DNA from 2 places in the Marinilactibacillus sp. 15R genome. Region 1 is predicted to be linked to the other one. Evidence: riboswitches for the same ligand, from Rfam matches in the RefSeq annotation. Region 1 holds a riboswitch; the other holds the start of a gene.
The links. A riboswitch is a leader RNA that binds a small molecule or an ion and turns the genes downstream of it on or off. The one in region 1 is predicted to bind nickel and cobalt.
Positions count from the first base shown of each region.

Region 2: another riboswitch for nickel and cobalt. It lies ahead of BKP56_RS11430 (heavy metal translocating P-type ATPase); the one in region 1 lies ahead of BKP56_RS03715 (hydroxymethylglutaryl-CoA reductase, degradative).

Region 1 covers NZ_CP017761.1:752,915-757,644, forward strand. The annotation lists gene BKP56_RS03705 (MATE family efflux transporter) at 1-408, shown strand, start outside; gene BKP56_RS03710 (L-lactate dehydrogenase) at 536-1,513, shown strand; gene BKP56_RS03715 (hydroxymethylglutaryl-CoA reductase, degradative) at 1,616-2,902, opposite strand; tRNA gene BKP56_RS03720 (tRNA-Val) at 3,025-3,097, shown strand; NiCo riboswitch at 3,254-3,359, opposite strand; gene BKP56_RS03725 (TetR family transcriptional regulator) at 3,527-4,090, opposite strand; gene BKP56_RS03730 (ABC transporter ATP-binding protein) at 4,277-4,730, shown strand, end outside.
Region 2 covers NZ_CP017761.1:2,321,038-2,325,767, forward strand. The annotation lists partial or broken gene BKP56_RS11430 (heavy metal translocating P-type ATPase) at 1-1,593, opposite strand, end outside; NiCo riboswitch at 1,691-1,789, opposite strand; partial or broken gene BKP56_RS11435 (family 1 glycosylhydrolase) at 1,934-2,302, opposite strand; gene BKP56_RS11440 (IS1380 family transposase) at 2,542-3,861, opposite strand; gene BKP56_RS11445 (ketohydroxyglutarate aldolase) at 4,159-4,730, opposite strand, start outside.

The DNA.
Region 1 (4,730 bases):
AAGCATGTTTTGACATTATCTATAATAACGGCTTTGGTGATTAGTGCAACGGTCTATTTGACGACACTTTTATTTAAATCAGGAATCATAGCCGCTTTTAATAGCGATCAAAGCACCCATGTAGCTGAAATGGCAGCAACTGGACTGATTGTCTATTTTGTTGGTTTCTTTTTTGCAGGGATCAATACGATATCCACAACATATTTTAGTGCGACTGATCAGCCTAGATTTGCTTTATTCTTCTCATTGCTTAGAGGTGGCGTTATTATCATTCCGATAGTTTTATTGTTTAGTTATCTGTGGGGAATGAATGGAGTCTGGATGTCTTATGTAGCAGCCGAAGCAATCGTGGTATTATGGATCGTTATAAAGATGAATCCTCGCAAAAGGATTAGACAAGCTAAATAATTCAGTAATTTGTGAAAAAAACAATCAGATGGTCAAGTGAGTCTGATTGTTTTTTAACATAGAAAATCTTGGTTTATGGAGTTGTATCCTGTATAGTAGCTATAAAGTTTTATAGGAGGACGGGTATATGAATAAGCAAAAATTAACAATAATTGGTATTGGTCATGTTGGTTCTTATGTATTATCAGATATAGTGAAATTAGGACTGTTTTCGGAAATTGCATTAATTGATAGCAATGAAAATATATCTAAAGGTGAAGCGTTAGATCAGCTGCATGCTAATCCTTTTACTTTTATGCCGAATACAAAAGTCTTTTCTGGAACTTATCAAGATTGTGCAGATTCAGATCTTGTTATTGTTTCAGCTGGTGCCAGTATAGTGCCATCTGAAGAGGAAAAAATGCCGGATCGGGCTTTGCTAGCTGAAAATAGTGCGAAGATCATTAGAGAGATTATGGCAAATATTGTTGCTCATACAAATAATGCTGTATTAATTTTTATTACCAATCCTGTAGATACAATAGTACATATTGCAGAAAATGAATTTGATTATCCAGCTGGGAAAATTTTTGGAACAGGAACAATGCTGGATACAGCTAGATTAAAAAGAATATTAGCGGACAAGTACAATATTGATCCTAAAAGTATAACGGCTTATATGATGGGAGAGCATGGAATGACAGCTTTTCCCGTATTGAGTAGAGCTAACATACAGGGGTTTAAAATGAGTGAGTGGAAGGATCTTTTTGAAAGTGCTGAAATTGATCAAGTTAGTATAAAAAATCAAGTAGTTCAGGCAGCGTATGATGTTTTTAACGGAAAAGGATGGACAAATGCCGGAATTGCTCAAGCGGTCACCACGCTAGTTAAAGCCGTTATGCTGGACGAAAGAAGTGTTTATCCCGTATCTACTACACTAAGAGGACAGTATGGATATAATGGAAATGTGACTTTGAGTATGCCATGTATTATTGGCAGAAATGGAATTGAAAAGCAACTAGAAATCATCTTAGATGAGGAAGAAGAAAAAATGCTGCGTGAATCTGCAGCGTATATTCAAAATATAATGAGTTCAGTAGGAGCAGGGATAAAGTCTATCTCCTGACTATATATATAAGAAAAAGCCTTCCATAACAGTAATTAATACGTTATGAGAAGGCTTTGAGTCTATCTGAAAAAATAAAATAAGTTGATTTTTATTAAAAGTCTAAAGTTTACTTAAATAATCTTTTGCGGTCTGCAGGTTCATATGAGGCGCTTTTTTCAGAGCTTCTGCAATTTTCTCTACTTGTGCGCCTTTTGCACCAGCACTGATTGCCAGTGAACGGGCATGTAATCCCATATGTCCTTTTTGAATTCCGTCAGTGACGAGCGCGCGGATAGCTGCGAAATTCTGTGCTAAACCTACAGATACTAGAATGCTTTCCAATCGTTTTGCATCAGGTTCTTGTAAAAGGGTTCTTGAAAGTTTCGCGGCAGGGTGAATACTAATTGATCCGCCAACTGTTCCAATAGGTAGAGGTAAGGTTAATGTACCAACTAAATCTCCCTTTTCATTTGTATGCCACTTTGATAGCGCACGATATTGACCGGAACGAGCTGCATAAGCATGAATGCCTGCTTCGATTGCCCGCCAATCATTTCCGCTTGCGACAACAACGGCATCTACACCATTCATAATCCCTTTATTATGGGTAACCGCCCGGTAAGGATCGACCCATGCCACTTGAGCAGCTTCTACGATTCTATCGCGTACTTCTTCTCCTGAAAAATTTGTAGTCTTCAATTTGTAACTGGGGATTGTACAAGTAGCAGTTGCTGTACATTCGGTGGCGTAGTTAGATAAAATACGCAATAATGCTGTTCCACCAGTTAACTCTTCGATGTAAGGAGCGATGCCTTCCATCATGGTATTCACAATATTGGCACCCATTGCTTCTTGCGTATCAATGTGTAAATGGACCACCAAAAAGGATGGGATATTTTCAGATGTATCTGATTCTAGAAGACGAACAGAAAGGTCCTTAGCACCACCACCACGTTTTACTATGGAAGGATGGGCTTCGTTTGCCTGGTCCAGAATTTCTTGCCTGGAATTTTTAATTTTTTTGATAGCAGTTGAAGGGTCAGCGACGTCTTTTAAGGTTACTTGTCCAATCATCATCCGTTCAGAGACTACTGTGGTAAATCCGCCAGCAGATCCAATGATTTTGGCAGCGAAACTTGCTGCCGCAATGACAGAGGGTTCTTCAATAGCCATCGGCACCACTGTCTCTTGATTATCAATTAGAAAATTCATCGCCACACCCAATGGTAAAGAATAATTTCCGATATAATTCTCGATCATATGCTCACCGATGTCTTGGCCTAAATCACCACCTTCGTTTTTTAAGTTGTCAGCTTGTAATTCGGTTAATAATTCTGCTTTAACCAGAGCATCGATTTTTTCTGTGTATGTTTTTTTATAAAACTTAGCTAAATATTCTGTATTCATTCCTGATTTCCTCTCTTGGTATTCCTAACTATATTATGAAGGACTAGAATGAAAAAAGGAAGCTAAAACCTGAATCGACTTGACAACGCTTAGAAAAATAAGGATAATAGTAAAAGTGTTAAGGTTCCTTAGCTCAGTTGGGAGAGCACTACCTCGACAAGGTAGGGGTCGCTGGTTCGAGCCCAGTAGGGACCATACATTAGAGAGTGGGGCAAGTTAGAGTGCCTTCACTGATAAAAAAACCGTAATTATCAGAAAATACTGATAATTACGGTTTTTTTTGTTAAGCCAAATATGTTGTTAGATTTCCTTCAGTAAATAATAAAGAAAGGACACCTATAAAACGGAATTAATTGTCCCACAGAAATACCCTTTGAATGTTACATTTTGCTGCCATAAAAATCGTAGCACAGCTGCATGAGTTTTATATATTTACAGCTTGTTCAGATCACAATGGATAGTCTCTTCCAAGAAATATACAACCCAAAGCTATCATTATTTAGATTTATAAAGAAGAATAACCATTTACAAAAAAATGTATAGTCATTTTGGTTTACTAGGATACTTAAGTATTAATTATCAAAAAATACCCTTAGGAAATCAATAAAATTTGGCAATAGACATTTAAATAAAAATATTTTCTAAAGTTTTTTTGTAAAACTTAATAACATCTTCTTGGCTGGTTTTGTCTTGATTCTTTTTGTACCAATAGACTGATTGAATCGTGATTCCCATAATAATTTGACCTTTGTAATCAGCTTCTATGGCTGTGCTACTATCTGTGTTGCCTGAATGAACATGGTTTTTTAGCATGTTCTGCCCGTACTCTTGAACGCCTTCTAATTCTATGATGATATCTGCATTCAATTGAAGACTGAAGATAAGGTATAACACATTGTCAGGCTGATTAAGCAATTGTTCGAAAACTAAAATAAAAAAGTTGTCTTTCTTATCATTTATGTTTTCAAACGCGTAATCAAAGATTATGTCCATTTTATATTTAATAAAGAAGGTCAAGAAATCATATTTATCTAAGAAATGCTTATAAAAGGTTGGACGTCGAATCATAGCCGCATCACATATTTCCTTCACAGATATTTTTTCAAACTTCTTTTCTTGTAATAATTCCTCAAAATTTTCAATAAGTGACTTATAGGTTTTGTGGACTCTTAAATCTAGTTTTTCCATAATGGTGTTATCTCCTTCATAGTTAATAAACATGTTGTTTCAAAGTGTTACTTAATTATCAGATGCAAAAATCTGTTCCTTGTCCTTACTTTCCATTCAAGTATAATTTTAAATATAACAAATGTAAATAAAGAAACAGTTGTTAATTATTTTACCTTTATATTTTAAAACGAAAGAGGGAAAAGAATGCCTGTGATAGAAGTTAAACATGTGACCAAAGATTATGGTCACGGGCGAGGAATATTTGATGTTTCTTTTAAAATCGAAGAAGGAGAAGTTTTTGGCTTCCTGGGTCCTAATGGTGCTGGAAAAACGACAACGATTCGTCATTTAATGGGATTTACTAAAGCTCAAGAAGGCGAATTATATATTAATGGGAAAGACAGCTGGAAATCAGCAGCTATTATTAAGCATGACGTCGGTTATTTGCCTGGTGAACTGGCATTTCCAAAGGGCATGTCTGGGGATCAATTCATTGAGTTTATGGCAGAAGAAAGACAAATGACCGATATGACAAGGACAGAGGAGCTCAAAGAAATATTTGAATTGGATACATCGGAAGAAATTAAAGAGATGAGTCTCGGAACAAAAAGAAAGCTAGCGGTCGTTACTGCTTTTATGCACAATCCTAATGTTTTGA
Region 2 (4,730 bases), 1.2 Mb from region 1:
ATTCCATTGCCACACTCGAACCGCCTCCCATAGCTATTCCAATATCAACATTAGCCAGCGCTGGTGCATCATTTATGCCATCTCCAATCATTCCGACAGTCTTTGCCATTGATTGATCTCTTTGAATGAAATTAATTTTATCTTCTGGCATACAGTTTGCTTTATATTCCGAGATATTAACTTCTTCAGCAACCGTTTGGGCAACTTCTTCATTATCTCCTGTTATTAATCTTACTTTAACCCCTTCTTTTTGAAAGTCTTTGACTGCTTCAGCAGCCTCTGTTCGAACTTGATCAGCCAAAGCAAAGTAACCTAGAACCTTTTCATTTTTTCCAACATAAATTATGGTATGTCCTTTTTGATCCATGCTAAGATACTGATATTCATCTTCATAGTTTTTAAAAAGATTCTTTTTCCCAACTATAAGATCTCCTTTTACTAATCCTGAACCAGTAATTTCCTTAATACTTCCGTCATGGTCAATAGTCGATAAATCTAACGCTTTAAATGCAGTGGTAATCGCTTTAGCAATCGGATGGTTCGATTGTTGTTCCATGAACACAACCTCTTTTAAAAGTTCAGTTTCTAGTTGATAATCAGTTACTTTAAAGGTGCCATATGTTAGTGTGCCCGTTTTATCGCTATAAAGAATATCCATCATATTCAATGCTTCCATAGCTGTTCCACCCTTAAAAAGGATCCCATTTTTAGCGCCATTACTAATAGCACTGAGTGTAGCCGGAGTAGCTGCTGCTACTAATGCACACGGACTAGCAACTGTTAGTAAGACCATGCCTCTGTAAAAGGCTTCTTGAAAGTTGAAGTCACCAAATGTGTAAAGAGCCAATATAAAGATCGGGACAATGATCAATACAGCTGTAACGTATTTCGATTCGATTCTATCAATAATTTTGGATATCTTAGATGGTCTATTTTGTGCTTCTTCTACCATTCGTATAATATTAGAAAAAACGGTTTGATTGCTTAGTTTATTTACTTTTAAGTAAAAGACATCCCCTTCATTAATTGTTCCAGCTAAAGCTTCATTGTCTTTTTCTTTTTTAACCGGAATAGATTCCCCGGTTAATGCCGCTTCATTTATTAGAACACTCCGATCAAGTATGCCATCTATTGGAACTTGTTGACCTTTTGATACAATAATTCTATCTCCAATGGCCAAATCTTCAGTAGACACTTCTACCACTTCACCGTTTTCTTTTAAAAGTTGTGCAGTTCTTGGTGTTTGTGACATGAGTTCTGAAATAGTCTTCGTGGACTTTGCTGAAGCATAGGATTCTAACAATTCGGCACCAGCAAATATAAATAATAACATGGCGCCTTCTGATTCATAATTGATCAATACTGCTCCAAGAGCAGCTAATATCATCAATAAGTCTACATTTGGAGATCTTGTTTGGATTGTAACGGATACAGCATTTTTTGCAGCAAAATATCCTAAGAAACAGATCGAACTATAAAAAAAGTATTTACTCATTAAATCAGAGAATGGCATCATTGTGACGCCCAAAATAATAAAAAATGTACCTACAATAAAAACTGTCCTGCTTTCGTCTTTAATAAATAGTGAACCATTGTACAACTTCCTTCCTGCTTTTATTCTCATATTTTGACTAAAACCTCAGCTAAACTCTTGATTTCAATAAAAAAAAGACACACTGCAAGACAGAAAAACTGTCTCACAGTGTGTCTTTTTACACGCTGCTGCTACATGCTGTAGCCCGGCTGCATAAACTTTTAAAAAGCTTACCGCTTGTTCATTAAAACGTATCATACCTTAAAAATAAACGAATGATACATATTTGATTTTTGATATCCAAATTTTAACTGTTTATTGCGTATTGTCAACTATAAATATTCTTTCTAATGACAGTAACAGTAGAGCGTTAAATACCTATCAAATCCATTATTTACCTTAGTATTTGGTCAATCCATTATTCTCAATAACTTTCTGGTAAAAGTAAAAACTGTCTTTTCTGATTCGAGCAAGGTCTTTTAAGTCATGATCTTCTCTATTAACATAGATAAATCCATACCGTTTCTTAAATCCTTGATGGGAACTTAAAATATCAATTACCGCCCATGGACAATACCCTATCAGCTCAACACCATCAGCGATTGCATCATTACAGGCCGCAATATGATCTCTTAGATAATCAATTCGGTAGTCATCATGCACTTTTCCATCTTCAGTAAGGATATCTGATGTTCCCAATCCATTTTCTGTAATAATCAGAGGCAATCTATAGCGTTCATAATAGTCATTCAATACTAAGCGAAAGCCCATATAAAAGAGTAAATTTTATTTTTTCATATTGATCCTGAATAATTCATAGATCTAAATTCAAGCTTTTTTTTTTGAAGAAATTGCCCATTTTTAAATTAGGCAGATACTTCCTTCCAAAATAATGTGTTTTCGAACAGGATGCCTACGGAAGAAGGTCATAATAAAAAAATTTGTCTATTTAAGGGCAGACGAATCCCTTGAAAAAAATCGGTTTAAAAATTTGTGTGATAACTAGTCTAAATCCATTGTTTGGATCGCCGCAGGCGTTCAAAAACCTTATAAAATTCAGTTTGATACACATGATAGCTTGACAGTTTGAGATAGACCTGTCTCCCAGTTTGAACAAGTTTACCGGCTACTTTAAGCAATGTCAGCCGGATGGAATGGATCGTCATGCCCTGGTTCACTTTATCAAAACCAATGGTTTTTAAAAAATTGACGAGGTTGTATGCAAGGACACTGATCATCATTCTGACATGATTTTCTAAGAAACGCGGGCTATCTGTTTTATCGAAGTAAAAGCCACCTTTCGCTTCTTTGATGAAATTTTCCATTGTTCCACGCTTGCCGTAAAGAGAAAATATGACTTCAGGCGAGACGTTGTCGGATAGATTAGTCACAATAAACGCATGATGAAAAAGCAATTCTCCTCCTTCACGGACGGAACGTATACAGACACGACGGGGTTTCGACCAGGATTGTGCTTGATAAGGTAGTGAAAAATACTGCACTTCTCGCTTTTCCCATTCTTGATTGTCCCCGTAAAGAACAGAGTGTTCAGCTAACTGACTTAACCTCCGATTGCTCTTTAATCGGATAACGTACTGGCTTTCAGTTGCTTCACAAGACTCATACACCTCTGGTGTGGCGAAGCCGCTGTCCCCCCGAACCAATATCTCGGTATGAGGTAACGTGCTCTTGTATTGGTATAACAGCGGGGCGATAAAAGCTTTTACCCCTTTAGATGTGTACTGATTGCCTGAACGCAGTTCAGCTTTTAAGAAATCTCCGGTCAGTCCGTCAAAGGCAACTAATGGGTGATAGCCGTAGGTTTGATAATGGGCATTATAATCTGTTTGTTCTTGGCGTCCAAAGGTATCCGAATGTGTGGAATCGACATCAATGATTAACTCGGTATCATTGCGAATCAAACGCGCTTTATTAATCAGCGACTGATTTAATGCTTGGAGTTGATCGATGTTCTCCTCGGTGAAACGATCCAGAAACCGTGAGATTGACGATTGTGAGGCCAACTGCTTTTTACCGAGTACAGCTTGAAAGACTGGATCCTGTCTTAATAGATTAGCTGATGAGTCTGCCGAGTAACCAGCAATTAACTGCATAATAAGCTGTTCCAATATCGCTAAGTTATGATGGGTAAAATAAGCCCGATGATCTGTGATATGGAGCCATTGTTTAGCTAATTGTGAAAAGCCGAAGGTATTCATCAATTCTTTAACCAGGACTAACCCCGAATCACTTGATAGACGACCACCAGTATGTGAAATAGTGATATTTGAATTGAATTTAACTTGATTTTCGTGTAATCTAGTCATGAGAAGAACTCCTTTCTTATGGTTGGTTTCGTCACCTTTACCATAGCAGAATGGGGTTCTTTTTTCATCACTTAAGGGGTGAAAATAAAAAAGTAATTATCAGACTGCCGTTAGGCAGTTTCAGACGGTTTCAATTAAAAAGTATGAATTATTCAGGATTGATATATTTCTTATTTATCAAAACTGATCAATTTTAAAAATCATGCATAAATTAAAGGTGAAAACTATTGTCAGAAATGACAACAGCTTTCACCTTATAGTTAATCTTTAAATTCTATTATGGATTACTCAATAAAATTATTCTATTTCAAGAATTTCATATTCCTTTCTTGCTTCGTCAATAATGTTACGAATTTTTTTAGCGTTTTGGGTAATTTCTTCTGTAGTTCCTTTAGTGAGTAAGGATCCAAAACCACATATGTCTGTTCCGAGTTCAATCCAAATACTAAAATTTTCTAAATTAATACCACCACTTGCTAGTATTGGCATATCTGGAAATGGTGTTTTAAAAACTTGAGATAATTTACTACCGTAGAAATCGGATATTGGAAATGCTTTAATAAATGCTGCTCCATAACTTAATGCTTCTATTGCTTCTGTAAAAGTTGTACACCCAGGTGCGTAAGGAATTTGATATCGATTACAAATTTTTGCAACATCTTTATTGAAATTTGGAGCGATAATAAACTCTGCTCCACTCATGATCGCATGCCTCGCTGTTTCTGAATCGAGTACTGTACCTGCTCCTATACAAAGAGTTTCTCCAAAGCGTTCTTGTAACTGACTAATAATATCTCCTGCATTATTTAGTGTATAGCTAAGCTCCATTGCTGGTACGCCCCCATTTATACACCCCGTAGCTATTTCAG